2 regions of the Roseateles sp. GW823-FHT07B05 genome follow, and region 2 is predicted to be linked to the other one. Evidence: predicted binding sites of a transcription regulator. Region 2 holds the regulator's gene; the other holds the start of a gene.
What was found. Region 2 encodes NrdR, which represses ribonucleotide reductase genes. Its sites were predicted from a motif close to CACNANATNTNGTG; they were not measured.
Positions count from the first base shown of each region.

Region 1: the regulator NrdR is predicted to act here: its motif matches at 5,924-5,937, upstream of AC1Q7O_RS01400 (ribonucleoside-diphosphate reductase subunit alpha).

Region 1 covers NZ_JBXAGX010000001.1:315,992-326,119, reverse strand. The annotation lists gene AC1Q7O_RS01415 (zinc-ribbon and DUF3426 domain-containing protein) at 1-461, shown strand, start outside; gene AC1Q7O_RS01410 (histone) at 589-1,230, opposite strand; gene AC1Q7O_RS01405 (ribonucleotide-diphosphate reductase subunit beta) at 1,440-2,615, opposite strand; gene AC1Q7O_RS01400 (ribonucleoside-diphosphate reductase subunit alpha) at 2,772-5,690, opposite strand; gene AC1Q7O_RS01395 (sigma-54-dependent transcriptional regulator) at 6,314-7,774, opposite strand; gene AC1Q7O_RS01390 (sensor histidine kinase) at 7,771-9,438, opposite strand; gene AC1Q7O_RS01385 (PP0621 family protein) at 9,443-9,679, opposite strand; gene AC1Q7O_RS01380 (cytochrome C assembly family protein) at 9,676-10,128, opposite strand, start outside.
Region 2 covers NZ_JBXAGX010000015.1:80,919-91,046, forward strand. The annotation lists gene AC1Q7O_RS23695 (type IV pilus modification PilV family protein) at 1-70, opposite strand, end outside; gene AC1Q7O_RS23700 (PilX N-terminal domain-containing pilus assembly protein) at 76-1,377, opposite strand; gene AC1Q7O_RS23705 (PilW family protein) at 1,374-2,108, opposite strand; gene AC1Q7O_RS23710 (pilus assembly FimT family protein) at 2,105-2,698, opposite strand; gene AC1Q7O_RS23715 (type IV pilin protein) at 2,701-3,177, opposite strand; gene AC1Q7O_RS23720 (pilus assembly FimT family protein) at 3,282-3,827, opposite strand; gene nrdR (transcriptional regulator NrdR) at 3,984-4,427, opposite strand; gene glyA (serine hydroxymethyltransferase) at 4,437-5,690, opposite strand; ZMP/ZTP riboswitch at 5,749-5,869, opposite strand; gene AC1Q7O_RS23735 (lytic transglycosylase domain-containing protein) at 5,878-6,735, opposite strand; gene ubiD (4-hydroxy-3-polyprenylbenzoate decarboxylase) at 6,956-8,494, shown strand; gene AC1Q7O_RS23745 (YdcF family protein) at 8,647-9,441, opposite strand; gene AC1Q7O_RS23750 (DUF748 domain-containing protein) at 9,481-10,128, shown strand, end outside.

The sequences.
Region 1 (10,128 bases), on a different contig from region 2:
CCGGCGTGCGCGTCGCGCTGGGTCTGGCGTCGGTGCTGCTGGCCGCATTGCTGGCCCTGCAGCTGACGCTGCATTTCCGCGATGCGCTGGCCGCGCTGCACCCACCGCTGCGCGCGGGCTTGCACGGGCTGTGCGGCGTGTTCGGCTGCGAGGTGAAGCCATGGCGACGCATCGAGGCGCTCAGCATCGACGCGACGTCGCTGAACCCGGTCGGCAGCAGTGGCTACAAGCTCAACCTGTCGCTGCGCAACAAGACCGGCGTGGACGTGGCTCCGCCATCGCTGGAGCTCAGCCTCACCGATGCCAATGGCGCGCCGTTCGCGCGTCGCGTCATCGGCCCCGAGGCGCTGACGCCGCAGCTGGTCCGCGTGGGCGCGGAATCGGAGCAGTCGCTGTCCTTCAGCTTCAGCACCGGCAGCCAGCGCGTCAGCGGCTACAGCGTCATCGCGTTCTACCCCTAGCGCCTCGGGCCGCCCGCGGCCTGCGCCCGGCGGGCCGACATGGCAATAAAAAACCCGGCGCCGCGTGAGCGGGCCGGGTTTTGCGCGAGAGGGAGCGAGCCGTCAGACGGCCCGCTCAAACCAACGCTCAGGGCTTGTTGCCCGTGGGGAAGGGCCACGCGGCTTGCGGGCTCAGCGCCGTCTTGGCGGCAGGAGCGGGCGCAGCAGCGGCAGGCTTGGCCGCAGGGGCAGGCTTGGCAGCAGCCTTCTTCGGCGCTGCAGCCTTCTTGGCGGCAGGCTTGGCAGCGGGCTTCGCGGCCGGCTTGGCAGCAGCCTTCTTCGGCGCAGCAGCCTTCTTGGCGGCAGGCTTGGCAGCCGGCTTGGCGGCGACCTTCTTGGCCGGCGTTGCAGCAGCCTTCTTGGCCGGAGCGGCCTTCTTGGCGGGCGCAGCAGCCTTCTTGGCCGGAGCGGCCTTCTTGGCGGGCGCAGCGGCCTTCTTGGCCGGAGCGGCCTTCTTGGCGGGCGCAGCGGCCTTCTTCGCCGGAGCGGCCTTCTTGGCGGGCGCAGCGGCCTTCTTCGCCGGAGCGGCCTTCTTCGCGGGTGCAGCGGCCTTCTTCGCCGGAGCGGCCTTCTTCGCCGGGGTCGCAGCGGCCTTCTTCGCCGGAGCAGCCTTCTTCGCCGGGGTCGCAGCGGCCTTCTTCGCCGGAGCAGCCTTCTTCGCCGGGGTCGCGGCGGCCTTCTTCGCCGGAGCGGCCTTCTTGGCCGGAGCGGCCTTCTTTGCAGTTGCCATGGTTTTCTCCTTGATCAAGTGGAAAAGTCACCGCTCTGTGCGGACCGGTCCGCCCAGATACGGCTATTCACCGCCCGAGAGTCGCCCAGGAGGAGCGCCTCGGTACGGTGAATCGGATTGCCATGCAGCCCCGCCACCTCGAGGGTGTTGATGCGGGTTTCGCTCGGTGACTGCATTGGCCAGGTCTTGATCGGGTTGCGGCTGGGGGGTCAGTCCCAGCTCAGGGCCCCGCCCGATTGGTACTCGATGACGCGGGTCTCGAAGAAGTTGCGTTCCTTCTTCAAGTCGATCATCTCGCTCATCCACGGGAAGGGGTTTTCTTCGTTCGGGAACAGGGCTTCGAGGCCGATCTGCACCGCACGACGATTCGCGATGAAGCGCAGATAGCCCTTGAACATCGAGGCGTTGAGGCCCAGCACGCCGCGCGGCATGGTGTCCTCGGCGTAGCGGTATTCCAGCTCGACGGCCTTCAGGAACAGCGCCTTGATCTCGGCCTTGAACTCGGCCGTCCACAGGTGCGGGTTCTCGAGCTTGATCTGGTTGATCAGGTCGATGCCGAAGTTGCAGTGCATGGACTCGTCGCGCAGGATGTACTGGTACTGCTCGGCCGCACCGGTCATCTTGTTCTGACGACCCATCGCGAGGATCTGCGTGAAGCCGACGTAGAAAAACAGGCCTTCCATCAGGCAGGCGAAGACGATCAGCGACTTCAGCAGCGTCTGGTCGTTCTCGGGCGTGCCGGTCACGAACTCCGGCTTCATGATCGCCTCGATAAAGGGGATCAGGAACTCGTCCTTGTCGCGGATCGACTTCACCTCGTTGTAGGCGTTGAAGATCTCGCTCTCGTCCAGGCCCAGGCTCTCGACGATGTACTGGTAGGCGTGCGTGTGGATCGCTTCTTCAAACGCCTGGCGCAGCAGGAACTGGCGAGCCTCGGGCGCCGTGATGTGGCGGTAGGTGCCCAGCACGATGTTGTTGGCGGCCAGCGAGTCGGCGGTGACGAAGAAGCCGAGGTTGCGCTTGATGATGCGGCGCTCGTCTTCGGTCAGGCCGTTGGGGTCCTTCCAGAGCGCGATGTCGCGGCTCATGTTCACTTCCTGCGGCATCCAGTGGTTGGCGCAGGTGGCGAGGTACTTCTCCCACGCCCACTTGTACTTGAACGGCACCAGCTGATTGACGTCGGTCTGGCCGTTGATGATGCGCTTGTCGGCAGCCTTCACGCGACGCGCGGTCGTGGACTCGCCGGACAGCTGGGGGGCAGGAATCGAGACGCTGGCAGCTCCGTGCAGAGACGCCGATGCGGACGTCGTCGCCGAAGGTGTGGCCGCGAGAGGCTTCGCGGTGGGGGTATCAGTGGACTTCAGGTCTTCGTCCCAATCCAGCATGGTGTCTTTCCTATCGCTTCGAATTATCGGCAGTGCTGGTGCAAATCAACAAGGACCGGCAACTGCTATTTGCATCAATCGCGCAAAGTTTGTTGCGCGTGGGCATCGAAACAGATGGCGCGAACTTGTCTATACAAGTTCGCGCCACTGCTTCATTTACTGGCAGGCCTCGCAACCGACGTCGTCGATCGCCGTGAACTGCACGTTCGTCGCCGGCAGTTCGGGCTCGACGGCAGCGACCGGAGCGGCCGGCGCCGCCACCACGGCAGCAGCACCCGACGACACGGCATTGAGCTGGCCCGAGCGCGTGACCGTGCTCTTCTCGGCCTGCGTCGCGCTGATGGTGCGCAGGTAGTAGGTCGTCTTCAGGCCGCGCTGCCACGCGAGCTTGTAGGTCTCGTCGAGCTTCTTGCCCGACGCGCCGGCCATGTAGATGTTCAGGCTCTGTGCTTGGTCGATCCACTTCTGGCGGCGCGCGCCAGCTTCGATGAGCCACGAGGTGTCGACCTCGAAGGCCGTCGCGTACAGCGCCTTGATGTCCTCGGGCACGCGGTCGATGCGGCGCAGCGAGCCATCGAAGTGCTTGAGGTCCATGACCATCACGTCGTCCCACAGGCCCAGTGCCTTCAGGTCACGCACCAGCGATTCGTTGATGACGGTGAACTCGCCCGACAGGTTGGACTTGACCGACAGGTTGCCGAAGCAGGGCTCGATGGACGCGTCGACGCCGATGATGTTGGAGATGGTGGCCGTCGGCGCGATGGCGACGCAGTTGCTGTTGCGCATGCCGTGCACAGCGATGCGGCCGCGCAGCGCGTCCCAGTCCAGGCTGGTGGATCGGTCAACATCGACGTAGCCGCCACGGGCCTCGGCCAGCAGGTCCAGCGAGTCGATCGGCAGGATGCCGCGGTCCCACAGCGAGCCCTTGTACGAGGAGTAGCGGCCGCGCTCTTCGGCCAGTTCGGTCGACGCCCAGTAGGCGTGGTAGCAGACGGCTTCCATCGAGCGGTCGGCGAACTCGACGGCGGCGTCGGACGCGTAAGGCGTGCGCAGCGCGTACAGCGCATCCTGGAAGCCCATGATGCCCAGGCCCACCGGACGGTGGCGCAGGTTGGAGTCGCGGGCCTTCTTGACGGCGTAGTAGTTGATGTCGATGACGTTGTCGAGCATGCGCATGGCCGTGCGCACCGTCTTCTTCAGCTTGGCCTGATCGATGGCGCCGTCCTTCAGGTGCTGCGCCAGGTTCACGGAGCCGAGGTTGCAGACGGCGATCTCGCTGTCGTTGGTGTTCAGCGTGATCTCGGTGCACAGGTTGGACGAGTGCACCACGCCAACGTGCTGCTGCGGGCTGCGCACGTTGCAGGCGTCCTTGAACGTGATCCAGGGGTGGCCCGTCTCGAACAGCATCGACAGCATCTTGCGCCACAGGTCCTTGGCCGGCATGCGCTTGAAGAGCTTGAGCTCGCCGCTGTCGGCCTTGCGCTCGTAGCCCACGTAGGCTTCCTCGAAGGCCTTGCCGAACTTGTCGTGCAGGTCCGGGCAGGTGGAGGGGCTGAACAGCGTCCAGTCGCCACCTTCCAGCACGCGCTTCATGAACAGGTCGGGAATCCAGTTCGCCGTGTTCATGTCGTGCGTGCGGCGGCGGTCGTCGCCGGTGTTCTTGCGCAGGTCCAGGAACTCTTCGATGTCCAGGTGCCACGTCTCCAGGTAGGCGCAGACGGCGCCCTTGCGCTTGCCGCCCTGGTTCACGGCCACGGCCGTGTCGTTGACCACCTTCAGGAACGGCACGACGCCTTGCGACTTGCCGTTGGTGCCCTTGATGTGCGAGCCGAGCGCGCGCACCGGCGTCCAGTCATTGCCCAGGCCGCCGGCGAACTTGCTCAGCAGCGCGTTTTCCTTCAGCGCCTCGTAAATGCCGTCGAGGTCGTCCGAGACGGTCGTCAGGTAGCAGCTCGACAGCTGCGAGCGGCGCGTGCCGCTGTTGAACAGCGTGGGCGTGCTGGACATGAAGTCGAAGCTGGACAGCACTTCATAGAACTCGATGGCGCGGGCCTCGCGGTCGATCTCGCCCAGCGCCAGGCCCATGGCCACGCGCATGAAGAAGGCCTGCGGCATCTCGATGCGGACGTCGTCCACGTGCAGGAAGTAGCGGTCATACAGCGTCTGCAGGCCGAGGTAGTCGAACTGCAGGTCGCGCTCGGCCTTCAGTGCGGCGCCAAGGCGGGCCAGGTCGTACTGCGCCAGCTTCTCGTCCAGCAGCTCGGCGGCGACGCCACGCTTGATGTAGCCGGGGAAGTACTCGGCGTACTGGGTCTGCATCTGTTCCTGCGTGACCTCGCCGCCGATGATCTCGCGGCGGATCGTGTGCAGCAGCAGGCGGGCCGTGGCGCGGCTGTAGCCGGGGTCCTTCTCGATCAGCGTGCGCGCAGCCAGGATGGCGGCCTTGTAGACCTCGTCGATGGCGACGCCGTCGTACAGGTTGCGCTGGGTCTCGGCCAGCACGGGCTCGGGCGTCACGTCGGCGCCGAGGTTCTCGCAGGCGGAGGCGATCAGCGACTTCAGCGCGCGCAGGTCCAGCGGGCGGCGCTCGCCGCCGTCCATCACCATGAATTGCGGCTCGGCAGCGCGGGCGGCTTCGCCCTGGGCGGCGCGCTCCTGCGCGCGGCGCTCGCGGTACAGCACGTAGGCGCGGGCCACGTCGTGCTGGCCGCTGCGCATCAGGCCCAGCTCGACCTGGTCCTGCACGTCCTCGATGTGGAAGGTGCCGCCGCTCGGGCGCGAGCGCAGCAGCGCGCGCACGACGTTCTGGGTCAGCTGTTCCACCGTCTCGCGCACGCTGGCCGAGGCCGCGCCGCTGGTGCCGTGAACGGCCAGGAAGGCCTTCATCAGCGCGACGGCGATCTTGCTCGGCTCGAACGAGACCACGGCGCCGTTGCGGCGAATGATCTGGTAGGCCTGGTAGCTGGACAGCGCGGGGGCGCTGGGTGCTTGCGCGTCGGATCCAAACGCGCCCGGAGAACCCGAGGAAAGCGTGGCAGCGGGGGCAGCCTGGCCCGAAGCGGCTTCATGCAGCATGAGGAGATCCTTTTATCGAGAATTGACGGGCAAAAGCGCGGCACAGACCCGGTACAGGGTCGACGCATCGCGCGTTGCTGGAGTGGTGGTGTTTCGGCCCCGCCGGTCCATTGCCAGGCCGGCGTTCCGGCTGGTTCCTCGGGTGGGTTGCCGCGGCGGCCAAGCCACTGCAGACAGCAATTCCGAGGTGATGGTCATGGGGTCGACTGGGTCAGCAGGATATCACGAGAGAACACTATATCTAGTGCTTGACGACCTGGGTTGGCCACATCCCTAGTGTCAACCCGGGATTCAATTTGCATTGAAAAAAGCGCGATGGCCGCTTTGCACCGATCAAATCGATGCACGCCCGCGATGGTCCGCATGAGCATTGGCTTTGCGGCGCGAAGTGGCCCGCAAAGCCGCGCCAATGCTGGATTCGACATCAGCGCGCTCCCGCTCGCCGAACATTCAAGCAGGGCAAATCCCAGGGCTCGCAGCAATTGAGGAGCCGCGCATCGGACAGCTCCCAAGCCGGCCCGGCAGCGCGACGTGCGGGCGGCTCAATGCCGCACGCATCGCCGCCCCCTCTGGGGCCGATCAGGACCGCCCGCGTTCAGCGAGGCGGGACCGAGCGAGGGGTCTCAGTTGTCCCCCGCCGATATCGCCAGCCGCGCCATGCGGTAGCGGATCTGGCGCAGCGACAGGCCCAGGCTGGCCGCCGCGGCCGTGCGGTTGAAGCGGTGCAGCTCCAGCGCGCGCAGCAGGATGGCGCGCTCGACCTCGTCGAGATAGAGCGCCAGGTCGGCGGGCAGTTGCTCCGGCAGCGACAGCCCCTCGGCCATGGGCTCGGCGGCGACGGGCGTCTCCAGCGCCGCGAACTGCGATTCGCTGCGGCCTTCGTCCAGCAGTGCGTCCGGCAGGCCCAGGTCGCCGGTGTCTATCCATTCGCCGCCCGCCAGCGCGAGCGCCCGGTGCAGCAGGTTCTCCAGCTCGCGCACGTTGCCGGGGAAGGCGTAGCGCGACAGCGTCTGCAGCGCGCCGGCGGTCAGCCGCGGCGTGGGCGACACGCCGGCATCCTGCGCGATCCGCGCCAGCACGCGGCTGCTGATGAGGCCCAGATCCTCCAGCCGCTCGCGCAGCGGCGGCACACGGATCTGGATGACGTTGAGGCGGTAGAACAAGTCCTGCCGGAAGCGGCCCGCGGCCACCTCGGCGGACAGGTCCTTGTGCGTGGCGCTGAGGATGCGCACGTTGATGGGCGACTCGGCCGTCGCGCCGACCGGGCGCACCGACCGCTCCTGGATGACGCGTAACAGCTTGCTCTGCATCGCCAGCGGCAGGTCGCCGATCTCGTCCAGGAACAGCGTGCCGCCATCGGCCGCCTGGAAGAAGCCCTCGCGGTCCTCGTTGGCGCCGGTGAACGCGCCCTTGCGATAGCCGAAGAACTCGGCCTCCAGCAGGTTCTCCGGGATGGCACCGCAGTTGACGGCGATGAAGCGCTGGTCCGCACGCGTGCCGTGGTCGTGGATGGCACGCGCCACCAGTTCCTTGCCGGTGCCGGACTCGCCCTGCACCAGCACCGGCGCCATGCTGCGGCCCACCTTGTCGATGAGCGCGCGCACGGCGCGGATGGCCGGCGACTCGCCCACCAGCCGCAGCGCCGTGGCCGGGCCCACGGCGTCCGACGCCGACGCCGCCACGGGCTCGGGCGCCTTCGCGGCCGCCGGCTGGCGGCCCAGCGCCGAGCCGACGACGAGGCGGAACTGGCGCAGGTCCACCGGCTTGGTCAGGTAATCGAAGGCGCCGGCCTTCAGCGCCTCGACGGCGTTCTCGGCCGAGCCGAAGGCCGTGATGACGATGGCCTTCTCCGGCCGGCCGGCCTGCTCCAGCCAGCGCAGCACGGCCAGGCCCGAGCCGTCGGGCAGCCGCATGTCGGTGATGACGGCGCTGTAGGTGGCGGCCTGCAGCTGGGCCAGCGCGTCGGCCACCGAGCCGGCGCTGTCGATCTCGTAGCCCTCGCGCAGCAGCGTCAGCTCGTAGAGCGTGCGCAGGTCGGGCTCGTCGTCGATGACCAGCAGGCGCGCGGTGGGGGCGTTCGTCATGCGGAGGGGGGCTGCGCCAGGCGCACGCTGAATTCGTTGGCCGCGGCGTCGGCGGCGCGGCGGAAGTCGATGCGACCGCCGTGGCGCTCGCACAGCTCGCGACAAATATAGAGGCCCAGGCCGGAGCCGCGGCTGCGTGTCGAGAAGAAGGGCTCGAACAGGTGCCGCTCCACCTCCGGCGGCACCGGCGCGCCGGCGCTGCGCACCACCAGCGCCAGCCCGTCGCCGTCAAGCCTGAGCAGCACGCGGATGCTGCCCGGGCCGTCGTCGGCATGGCGCAGCGCGTTGTCCAGCAGGTTCACCAGCACGCGGCGCAGGTGTTCGGCGTCGAACAGCCCCATCAACCCGGGCGCCTCGATCTGCAGCTGGAAGCGGCTCGCCACGTTGCCGGCGCCGGCGTCCAGGCCGTTGACGACGACCCAGTCCACGCAGGTCTCGTGCACCAGCTCGCTGATGTCCAGCGCCTGCGTGTCGGGCTGCACGCCGGGCGCCACCTCGGTCACGTCGTCCACCAGCCTTTTGAGCCGCTGCACGTTGGACGCCACCATGCGCGTCAGCGGCTCGGCACGCATGCCGGCGACGTCCTCGGCAATCAGCGCGTTGGCCTGGGCGATGGCCGCCAGCGGGTTGCGGATCTCGTGCGCGATGCCGGCCGACACGCGGCCCATCGCAGCCAGCTTCTCCTGGCGCGTGCGGGCCAGCAGCTCGCGGTTGTCCTCGACGAACAGCACGCACAGCTCCTCGCTGCCCTCGCGCTGGCGCGTGAAGCGCAGCCGCAGGCGCAGGCTGCGCATGACGCCGCTGTCCAGCGGCAGCGCCACGTCCAGCTCGGCACCGCGGCCGGCGGCGTGCGCCTGCTCCAGCGCCTGCACCAGCGGCTGCCAGTCGGCACGGCCGCGCAACTGCCAGCTCAGCTCGCCGCTGGCCGCGCCCAGCAGCGTGCGCGCCGCCGGGTTCATCGCGCGCACGCGGCCGCGGCGGTCCACCACCAGCACGCCTTCCTGCATCTCGTCGATGACCAGGCGGTTCAGCAGCTCCTGCTGCCGCGCCAGCGCCAGGCTGCCGCGCGCCGCCCGCTCCTCGCGGGCCAGCCGCGCGCTCAGCTCGCCGGCCAGCAGGCTGACGGCGAACAGCCCGCCGCCCACCAGGCCGGCCTGCGTCGTCTTCAGGCCCACGTCCACGCCCAGCAACATCGACCACGCCGCCGCGGCCAGCAGCCCCAGCGCCGCCATCGCGGCGGTGGCCAGCGCCAGCCGGCGCGGGCACAGCACGGCCGCCATCAGCACCGGCAGCACGAACAGCGCGCCGTAGTTCACGCCGCTGGGGTCCAGCGCATGCAGCGTGCCGAACAGCACCAAGTCCAGCCCGATGGCGGCCCACCAGTGCGGGCTGCTGATGCGCGCCAGGCTGCGCGCGCTGGCGCCGTGGCGCAGCTGCGGCAGCAGCCACAGCAGCAGCGCCGCGGTGGCGTAGGCGGCGCTCAGCGCCAGCGTCGACTGTGCCGGCGCCGTGAACAGCGCGGCAGCGATGAGCTGGGCGGCGATCAGCGCCAGGCCCAGCGCAGCACGCGCGGACAGGAAGGCGCGGTACAGGCGGTCGAAGGACGCGCTGCCCTCGGCCGGCTCGACCGGCGGCGACTCGACGAACCAGCTGCCGTCGGCCACAGGCTCAGCGGGCCTCGAAGCTGGACCGGTGCGCCGCGCTGCAGAACACGCCACCCTTGCCCGGCAGCGCCTCGTCGGCGGGCAGGTGCATGCCGCATTCGGCGCAGCGCAGCATGGCCCGGGGCTGGGCGGGCGGCGCGGGGCGGTCATCGCGGGCCTCGGGCTCGCGCGGGCGGCCGCGCCGGGCGCCCAGCATGAAGAAGGCAAGCGCCAGCAACAGCAGCAGCAACAAATACTTCAAACCACGCCTCCACCGCGCTGCAGGATGACCTCCAGCACGAAGCGCGAGCCGGCATAGGACAGCAGCAGCAGCGCCGCACCGGCATACAGCCAGCGCGTGGCGCGGCGGCCGCGCCAGCCGTAGATGCGCCGCCCCACCAGCAGGCCGGTCAGCACCAGCCAGCCCAGCACGGCCAGCAGGTTCTTGTGGTCCCACTTCCAGGCGGGCGTGAACCACCAGCCCAGCACGATGGCCAGCGACAGCACGCCCACGCCGGCCGCGACGAAGTTGAACGTCAGCCGCTCCAGCTGCAGCAGCGGCAGCCCGCCGGGCGTAGCCTGCTTGTGGCGCAGCCGGGTCTCGGCACGGTTCATCAGCGCGGCGTGCAGCACGGCCACGCCGAACAGGCCGTAGGACACCAGCCCCAGCACCCAGTGCAGCGGCGCCCAGGGCGACGCGGCCAGCGGGCG
Region 2 (10,128 bases):
GCGCCTCGATCAGCGTGACGCCACGCTGGGCAGTGCCACGTGGGCGAAGGGGGAGGCGATGCGACTTCATGGTCGTCATTGATTCACGTAGGTCCAACTGCCGGGCACACGGACATAGCTGCCCATGCGGTTTCGCAACTGATCGGCCACTTGCTGTTGGTAGACGATGTCCACGCGTCCGGTGGTCGTCATGGAACCACCCACCAGCACGATGCCGTTCACGAGCGAAGGCATGGCGCTGCCGTTTGTCCAGCCCAGGCTGCCCGTCGTGACGAGCATGCCGTTGAGCTGGAAGGGGCCGGTCAGCTGGGCCGCGCCGTTGACGACGATCAGCATCGGGTCGTTCACGGCGCCCAGCGTCTTGTTGGTGGACAGGGCGAGGTTGCCATTCACCCAGACGATGCGCTGGCCGGCGTCGTAGGCGGCCTCCAGGGCCGAACTGCAGTCTCCGCTGCAGGTGAGCTTGCGCGCGGCCGGATGGTCCGGGTACTTGGACACGCTGGTGCCCATGAACATCCTGAACACCGCGCCGGCATCGGCGCGCGACAGGGTGTCGTCCGTTTCGGTCACGGTCTGGCTGGCGCCGCTACCGGGCACGCTTTCCAGTCGTTCATCCACGAGACCCGAGGCGCTGCCACCCAGGACCGCCAGCATGCCGGCCGAGCGGGGGTCGGTGTTGTGCAGGCCGAGGCGGTCGCTGCCGCTGGCTTGCAGATTGCCCTTGACGACCAGCGGGGCAGCCGGCGGGTTACGAACTGCGCTGACCAGGCTCAGCAGCACCGACAAACGCGACCTCGCCAGTTGTGCTTTGCTGATGTCGGCCAGTTCCCCGGGCTTGCTGCACGCACCCGGCTGGCTGCCGCTGCAGCCAGTGGCGCTCAGAGTGAGCGTTCCCGCGCGTGGGCCACCGCCCAGAGCGACGCTGAAACTCGGGATCACGTCCGTTCCGGCGACTCCTTCGCGGTCCGCATAGGCGGCGTCTGCGGCGGGGCAGCGGCAGGACCACCCCTGGTTGGAAGCATCGCGGACGCAGTCCACCAGGTCGCCGTCCGCCACGACCTTGCTCGTGAAGACGCGCTCCGTCGCGTTGACCTGCAGGTACTTGTCCGCAAAGCGCTGCCCGCCGGTGTCCCGCGGCTTGCAGGCCGCATCCACCGCGGTGCCGTTCAGTTGCGCCAGCGTCCATTCGATGCTGGCTTCGGCGGCTTCCTGCGACAGGTTGCCGCGGAAGTAACTTGACGCCACGCGCTGCTCGAACAGCATGCTGCGGTTGGCGTAGGCCGCCAGCAAGGCCATGACGAGGAACAACACCATGACGACGACAAGCGTCGCCGCGCCTCGCTCGCGCTGCGCAAAACGGTAGGGCGTGTGCGTCATGCCGGGCAGCTTCCGATGATGGCATCCGAGCGCAGGCGCTCGACCCCTGACAACGTGCGCTTGACCAGGGGGTCGTGCTTGGCCTCACCGACGATGGTGAAGCGCACCTCGCGCACCTCGTGCTTGGGGCAGGCCGACAGCGGGGCGGCCCCGCAAGGTTTGTCGCAGAAGTCGCCGACGTCGGTGGCCTGCACGGTCACCTCGACGGGAAAGTCCGTGATCTTGACGAGGTCCGGGTCGGTGATGGGCTGCCAGTTATCACGCCCGTTGACGATGCCGACGCGCGCGTACAGGACCTTGCTGCTCTTGTCCCACTTGAAGCCGAACCGCTCGCCATCGCGAGGCGCCGAGGCCCCCAACTTGCCACCGATCGGGCGCGCATAGGTGTAGGTGATGGAGCGCTGCGAGCCGTCATCCGTCCGCACCATCTCGCTGTAGGGGTTGGCTGTGGCAACCTGGGCCGCTGTTTCCGACGCCGTGCCCACGCCCGTCGGAGGCGCCCATACGCCCAGTTCTGCCTGCCCGCGGTATCCCGCACGGCGCAGGTCCTGCTGCAGCAGGTCGGCCGCCACGCGCAGGTCCTGCTGGAGCTGGGTTTCCAGCATCAGCCGGCGGTGCTCATTGATCTGGTTGACGGCCACCATGGAGGCTCCGGCAGCAACGATCAGGCCGACGGTGATGCCCACCATCAGCTCGACCAAACCCAGACCGCGCTGGTGGAAAGACTTCATCCGCATGCCGGGAACCCGCCGATGCTGCCGTCGGGAGAGCAGGTGCGCACCCGTCCGGCGGTGTTGAATTCGACGCGAAGCTCAGCGTTCGTCTTCACGCCCTTCACGATGATCTTCACGCCCTTCACGTCCGTCGGGTAAGTGCCTCGCTTGAAGGTCACCACGTACTTGTCGAAGGCCCATTGGGCGGTAGGGTCGACGTCGAAGCGCACGGAACTGCTGCGGGGCAGCAGGAACTCGCGCAGCAGACGCGCCTCGCCGACGGAGCACAAATCGTTGCCCTTGCGGCTGCAGGTGCAGGTGTCGACGTCGTCGTGGGTACTTAGGCGCAGGCAGCTGTAGTCACCGACAGACGCTTTGACGGGCTCCATGTGCAGCGACACCTTGTAGTCGGTGATGGCTGACTCGGTGCGCGCCTGCGCAAAGAAACTGGCAATCTCGCCCGCGGCGGCCACAACGCGGCGCCGCTCCATCATGGCCGTCAGCGACGGCACGGCCACGGCGAGAAGCACCCCCAGCACGGCGACGCCGATCAGCATCTCGACCAGGGTCACGCCGGAGCGCTGCTTGTAGAGGGTGGCGCGCAGCATGGTCAGCGGCCCCAGCAGTTTTGGTCGGCAGTGGTGTCGGTGCCCGAACCGTCCGCGGACATGTACTTGAACATCGCGCCTTCCAGCTTCACACGCAGGATCTGGCAGTTCTTGTCGTTGTTTTGCGGGCTGCCGCGCTTGGGCGTGGCGCTGACGACATATCCGTTCGTGAAACTGAGCGACTCACCAACGCCTTCAAGGCTCAAGTCGTAATACTTTGAAACCGCGGCGAGCTGCTCTTCCATCTTGAGCCCGTCCGAGCCCAGAGAGTCTGCATAACTCGTCCGGTTGGAGCGATACCGCTCCTGCGCTTGCACGACGCTGGTCAGTGCCGCCATCGCATCGGCCCGGCGGCCGCGGGCGATGAAGGACGTCATGGAGGGGTAGGCCACCGCCGCCAGGATGCCGGCCACGACGACGGCAATCATCAGCTCCATGAGCGTGAACCCGCGGGAGCTGTGGCAGGCGGAAGGACTCATGGCGTGAATTCTGAACAGTGGCATGAAGACAAAAGGTTACAGGATGACCGCTCATCCCCGGAGCCTGACCGCCGGTCGCCAGCCACCATGAACAAGGGATCAGGTCACGCGCACTTGGGAATGCCGCTGAGCTTGGCACCCGTGTAGCAGTTGCGGACACGGCCGGTGATGGCGATGACCTGGCGGATGCCGGTGCCGCTCTGCAGCGCCACGTCGATGCTGCCGGTCTGCGTGACCAGGCCCTGGCGGTGCTGGAACTCCAGCGTCTCGGCGTTGCTGCGCAATTGCAGGCCCTTGGCTGCGGGCAGCCATTCGGCCTTGATGACGTAGCTGCCCGGCGCCTTGCAGACGGCCTGGCCGCCGGCGCAGTCACAGTCGTTGCGGGTGCCGGCGTACAGCACATAGCAGGCGTTGGCGCCCTTGCCACTGACGCGGAAGTAGACCGAATCGCTCATGCGCGCCGCCTCCGCGCGGGCGAAGCGCAGGTCATCGGCCAGCGCCCCGGAGGCTGCACGCAGCGCCCGTTCCTGGCGCATCTTGCTGAGGTTGGGCACGGCCTGGCTCAGCAGCGTGGCGCCGACGCTCACGCAGACGCACATTTCGACCAGCGTGAAACCGAGGCTGAGGCGGCGGGTGGCGGTGCGGTTCATGGCGGCTCCGAGAGGTTCGTTGGCGATGAACGAACTCTAGAAACCAGCCCCGCGGACGTCTTTCCCCCTTAAGGCGGAACGGAGGGGGAGATAGGGGGAGATGGAGGAGGGGCATCCCCCGGCACCCCCTCCGAAGAGGGACAGGGAAAGCCCGGATTAAATTTCTCGAATCAGCTGACGGAACTCGTCGACATCTTCGAAGCTGCGGTAGACCGACGCGAAGCGCACGTAGGCGACCTTGTCGATGCGCTTCAACTCGCGCATGACCAGTTCGCCCAACCGCGTGGACGCGATCTCGCGGGCGCCGCTGGCGAGCAGCTTTTCCTCGATGCGGTTGATGGCCGCGTCGATCTGCTCGACGCTGACCGGCCGCTTGCGCAGTGCGAGCTGCATGGAGGCGCGCAGCTTGGTGGCGTCGAAATCGGCGCGCCGCCCGTCCTTCTTGACGACCGACGGCAGCGCGATGTCCGGCCGCTCATAGGTCGTGAAGCGCTTGTCGCAGGACAGGCAGCGGCGCCGGCGCCGGACGACGTCGCCCTCATCCGATTCCCGGGTCTCGGCAACCTGGGTCTCGGCGTGAGAGCAGAACGGGCAGCGCATTCGGTCGCTTTAGCCGCGGTAGACCGGGAAGGCAGCCGTCAGCGCGGCGACCTTCTCGCGCACGGCGGCCAGGTTGGCCTCGTCGTGCGGCTTGTCCAGCACGTCGGCGATCAGGTGGGCCGTGGCGCGCACCTGTTCTTCCTTGAAGCCGCGCGTCGTCATGGCCGGCGTGCCCAGGCGGATGCCGCTGGTCACCATGGGCTTCTGCGGGTCGTTGGGGATGCCGTTCTTGTTGCAGGTCATGTGGGCGGCGCCCAGGATGGCCTCGGCTTCCTTGCCGGTCAGGTTCTTGGGGCGCAGGTCCACCAGCATGACGTGGCTTTCCGTGCCGCCGGAGACGATGCGCAGGCCGCGCTCGATCAGCGTCTCGGCCAGCACCTTGGCGTTCTTGACGACCTGCTCCTGGTAGGCCTTGAACTCGGGCGACAGCGCTTCCTTGAAGGCCACGGCCTTGCCGGCGATGACGTGCATCAGCGGGCCGCCCTGGATGCCGGGGAAGATCGCCGAGTTGATCTTCTTGGCGATGTCTTCCTTGTTCGTCAGGATGATGCCGCCGCGCGGGCCGCGCAGGCTCTTGTGCGTGGTGGACGTGACGACGTCGGCATGCGGCAGCGGGTTCGGGTAGACGCCCGCAGCGATCAGGCCGGCGTAATGGGCCATGTCGACCATGAAGTACGCGCCGATTTCCTTGGCGATCTTGCCAAAGCGCTCGAAGTCGATGCGCAGCGAGTACGCCGACGCACCGGCAATGATGAGCTTGGGCTTCTTCTCGCGGGCCAGGGCTTCCATCGCGTCGTAGTCGATGGCTTCGTTCGCGTCCAGGCCATAGCTGATGACGTTGAACCACTTGCCGCTCATGTTCAGCGGCATGCCGTGCGTCAGGTGGCCGCCCTCGGCCAGGCTCATGCCCATGATGGTGTCGCCGGGCTGCAGCAGCGCGAAGAACACGCCCTGGTTGGCCTGCGAACCGGAGTTGGGCTGCACGTTGGCGAACTCGGCGCCGAACAGCTGCTTCAGGCGATCGATGGCCAGTTGCTCGGCCACGTCGACGTACTCGCAGCCACCGTAGTAGCGCTTGCCGGGGTAGCCCTCGGCGTACTTGTTGGTCAGCTGGCTGCCCTGGGCTTCCATGACGGCCGGCGAGGTGTAGTTCTCGCTGGCGATCAGCTCGATGTGGTCTTCCTGGCGGCGCGTCTCGTTCTGGACGGCGGTCCAGAGCTCGGGGTCGACCAGGGCGAGGGTGGAGGTGGTGCGGTCAAACATGGCAGGTGTTCCGAAGGTCAGGCGGTGAATCCCCGGCGGTCACGGAGGACGTGAAGCTCAGGGCTGCCCAGGCGAACGGCTGAAAGCGGTGAGGCATCAACCTCGGCCGCCTCACGCTCCCCGGTGGTGTCCCACCTCAGGGCAGCTCGTGCCCCTGATCGCCAGTCGCGTGAGCGGCCAGTGTAATTCAGCGCAGCAGCGCAATCTGGGCGGAATCGCCACCCGTGGACGGCGCCGACGCCGCCTCACGCAGCGGGCGCAGCGCCGGGGCGGTGTTGGGCGCCACGGTGCGGCCCGAGATGACGGCCTTCAGCAGGTCGTGCTCGGCCAGCACGCGCGCCGTGTAGCCGGTGTCCTCGGCCAGGTTGGCGGCGCCCACGTAGTAGCGCAGGCCCTCTTCCAGGCTGCCGGCGCGCAGGATGCATTCCTTGAGCACCTGCACGCCGACGCGCAGGTTGGTCACCGGGTCGAACGCGGCCAGCGTGCCGCCGAAGGCTTCGTACTTGTCGTCGTGCACGCGGGTCATGACCTGCATCAGGCCCTGCGCGCCGACGGCGCTCTGCGCGAACGGGTTGAAGCGCGACTCGATGGCCATGATGGCCAGGATCAGCGTCGGCTCGACCTTGGCGCGGTTGCCCACGGCCCAGGCTTCCTGCACGAGGCGGCTGATTGGCTCCGGCGCCACGCTGTAGCGGCGCGCCAGCCAGTGGGCCACGGCAGCCTGCTGGCGGCTCAGCTCCTTGGGGTCGGTGGCGGTGGCGCGGGCGATGGCGTCCGGCTCGGCGGCGGCCAGCAGCGTGTTGCCCTCAGCCTCGGCGCGCGCTTCCTGGCGGGCGCTCAGCCAGCCCAACGCGGACGATTCCAGCTTCTCGCGCAGGCCGGCCTGGCTGGAAAACACCATCAGCACGGCCACCACCGCCAGGCCCACCAGGGCCAGCGTGTTGTGGCTCACCACGAGCAGGCCGTTGCCGATGTCCTTCACGAACAGCGACGCCGAATCCCGCGTCAGGCGAGCCAGGCTGATGAGATCTTGACGTGTCGTCATGCGACTCCTTGGTGTCGCGGCCCGCCACAGGCTGCCGGGGGAGCGGCGGTCTGGGTGAGGCGACGGTGATAATTTCCCGGCCGTTGAAGCTTGGTCTGTGGCATCTGCGTGCCCGGTGGACCTGGCCGGTTGGGTTCCGTAGAAACCCGAAGCGGGCGAATTCTAGGGTTTGAAGATAACCCGTCAAGGCTGTTTTGGCCGATCAAAACTACTTTCAGTTATGAAATACAGCGACCTGCGGGACTTCATCGCCGGCTTGGAGGGCTTGGGCGAACTCAAGCGCGTGCGTGAAAAAGTCTCGCCCGTGCTGGAGATGACAGCCCTCAGCGACCGCGTGCTGCGGGCCGGCGGACCGGCCCTGTTGTTCGAGAACCCGGCGGGGCATGCCACCCCCGCCTTGACCAATCTTTTCGGGACAACGCGTCGCGTCGCATTGGGCATGGGCGCTGACTCTCTGGCCGATTTGAGGGATGTGGGGCGGGTGTTGGCCAGCCTCAAGGAACCCGAGCCGCCCAAGGGGTTGAAGGACGCCGGAAAACTGCTGCAGATGGCCAAGGCGCTGTGGGACATGAAGCCCGCCGTGCAGCGCAAGGCGCCGTGCCAGGAGGAGGTGTTCGAAGGCGCCGACATCGACCTCGGCCGCCTGCCCATCCAGCATTGCTGGCCGGACGACGCAGCCCCCCTGATCACGTGGGGTCTGGTCATCACGCGCGGCCCGACGCGCACGCGCCAGAACCTCGGCATCTACCGCCAGCAGCTCATCGGGCCGCGCCAGGTGATCATGCGCTGGCTCGCGCACCGAGGTGGTGCGCTGGACTTCCGCGACTTCGCGCTGGCGAACCCGGGCCAGCCGTTTCCCATCGCCGTGGCGCTGGGCGCGGACCCGGCCACCATCCTCGGCGCCGTCACGCCGGTGCCGGACAGCCTGTCCGAGTACCAGTTCGCCGGCCTGCTGCGCGGCTCACGGACGGAACTGGTCAACACAGGCGTCGGCGGCGACAAGCCGTTGCAGGCGCCGGCGTCGGCCGAAATCGTGCTGGAAGGCCACATCCCGCCCGCGCCCCCCGGCTACACCGGTGTCAGCGAGCGCGGCGTGCCGCTGAAAGAGAAGGGCGGCTACCTGCACGCGCTGGAAGGCCCGTTCGGCGACCACACCGGCTATTACAACGAGCAGGACTGGTTCCCCGTCTTCGAGATCTCGCGCCAGACCCAGCGCGCCAACCCGATCTACCACTCCACCTACACTGGCAAGCCGCCGGACGAACCGGCCATCCTGGGCGTGGCGCTGAACGAAGTCTTCGTCCCCATCCTGCAGAAGCAGTTCCCGGAGATCGTCGACTTCTACCTGCCGCCCGAGGGCTGCAGCTACCGCATGGCCGTCGTCTCCATCAAGAAGAGCTACCCCGGCCACGCCAAGCGGCTGATGTTCGGCATCTGGAGCTTCCTGCGCCAGTTCATGTACACGAAGTTCATCGTCGTCGTGGACGATGACATCGACACGCGCAACTGGCAGGAGGTGATCTGGGCCATCACGACCCGCATGGACCCGGTGCGCGACACGACGCTGGTGGACAACACGCCCATCGACTACCTGGACTTCGCGTCGCCCGTCAGCGGCCTGGGCGGCAAGATGGGGCTGGACGCCACCAACAAGTGGCCCGGCGAGACGGACCGCGAATGGGGCCGTTGCATCACGCTGCCGCCCGAGGTCACCGCGCGGGCCGAAGCGCTATTCGGGCAACTCTTCTTGAAGGCCTGACGCCGCTCGCCTACTGTTGTCAGGCCTTTTCAGGCAAACCCTCTGGCGCAATCTTTGCGCGCCAGGAGCCCAGTGGCAGATCGCCTCTGAGCCCCAAGGTGGCCTCGCCACCCCACCCCGCCCGGCCTTCAAGCCCGGCGGGGTTTCTATTTCTAGCGACCGCCAGCGCGGGCCATGGCCTCGTAGACGACATAGCGCACCCGCTCGAAGCCGCTGCGGCTGGGGCACCAGTCGTCGAACGACGTCTCTCCGTTGTCGGCGCGCAGGCCCACCGGCGCGGGCACGATGCGCATTCCCAGCGGCCCGGCCTGGGCCTCGAAGGCCCGCAGCGCACGCGTCATGTGCTCCTCGTGCGTGACGAGCAACACCTGCTTGATGCCGGCCTGCGCCAGCAGCGGCAGCGTATTGGCGGCGTTCTCGCGCGTGTCCCGCGAGTTGCCCTCGGCCCAGCGCAGCGGCAGGCCATAGTCCTGCGCCGCCACGCGGCCGATGATGCTGGCCTCGGACTGATGCAGCTCCCTGGCCGTCCAGCCGATGCCGCCCGAGAACCCCAGCGGCCAGCCGGTCCGGCGCGCCAGCCAGACGCCGTAGGCCAGGCGCTCGGCGGTGATGTCGTTGGGTGTGCCGCCGCCGTACTCCGGCGCGTGGCGGCGCACGCCGCCGCCCAGCACCAGCACGGCGCCGTCGGCTTGCCCCTTCAGCGCGTCGACCTGGGCCGGCGCCAGCAGCGGTGGCTGGCCGGCCAGCCGGCTCAAGGCCTCGCCCGCCACTTCGGTCGCCGACAGCCACGCCAGGGCCAGCGCCACGCCCAGCACCCAGCCGCCGCCACGTCGGCGCCGCCGCAGCCGCCAGCCGCCCCAGGCGGCCAGCAGCAGCAACGGGGCCGGCGGCAGTGCAAGCGCCAGCAGCAGGGTCTTGAAACCTGAATAGTCGAGGGGGAAGCTCACGAAGCCATCATCGTCGACATCAATAATGCGTCCGCCGTGATGACCGCTCCCCGTTCCCAACTTCGTATCGCCCTCTGGACCCTGGTCGCGCTGTCGGCCCTGGTCTCGCTGGTCCTGTTGATCGTCACGCTCGCGCTGCCGGGCTGGATGGCCGGCCGCGGCATGGCGCTGGCCAGCGATGCGCTGGGCCGCCCGGTCAGCCTGCAGCAGGCGCATTTCCAGCCGTGGCGCCTGGCCATCGTGCTGGACGGCCTGCAGATCGACGCCGCCGCGCCGGGCCAGCCGCCACTGTTCAAGCTCGCCAAGCTCGACGCCGCGCTGTCGCTGCGCTCGCTGCTGCGCGGGCATCTCGTCGTCGAATCGCTGGCGCTGACCCAGCCGGAGCTGCGCATCGCCCGCACGGCCGAGGGCCGCTACGACATCGATGACCTGATCACTCGCTTTGCCGCCAAGCCCGGCGCGCCGCCGAGCGATGACCCCGAGTTCGCCGTCTACAACATCGAGCTCAGCGACGGCCGCGTCGTGTTCGACGACCGCCCGGTGCAACGCACGCACGAACTGGCCGCCTTGCACCTGGCGCTGCCGTTCGTGTCGACGCTGGCCTCCGATGTCAAGGTCAAGGTGCTGCCGCACCTGAGCGGTCAGCTGGACGGCGTTGCCTTCGACAGCCGTGCCGAGGCACTGCCC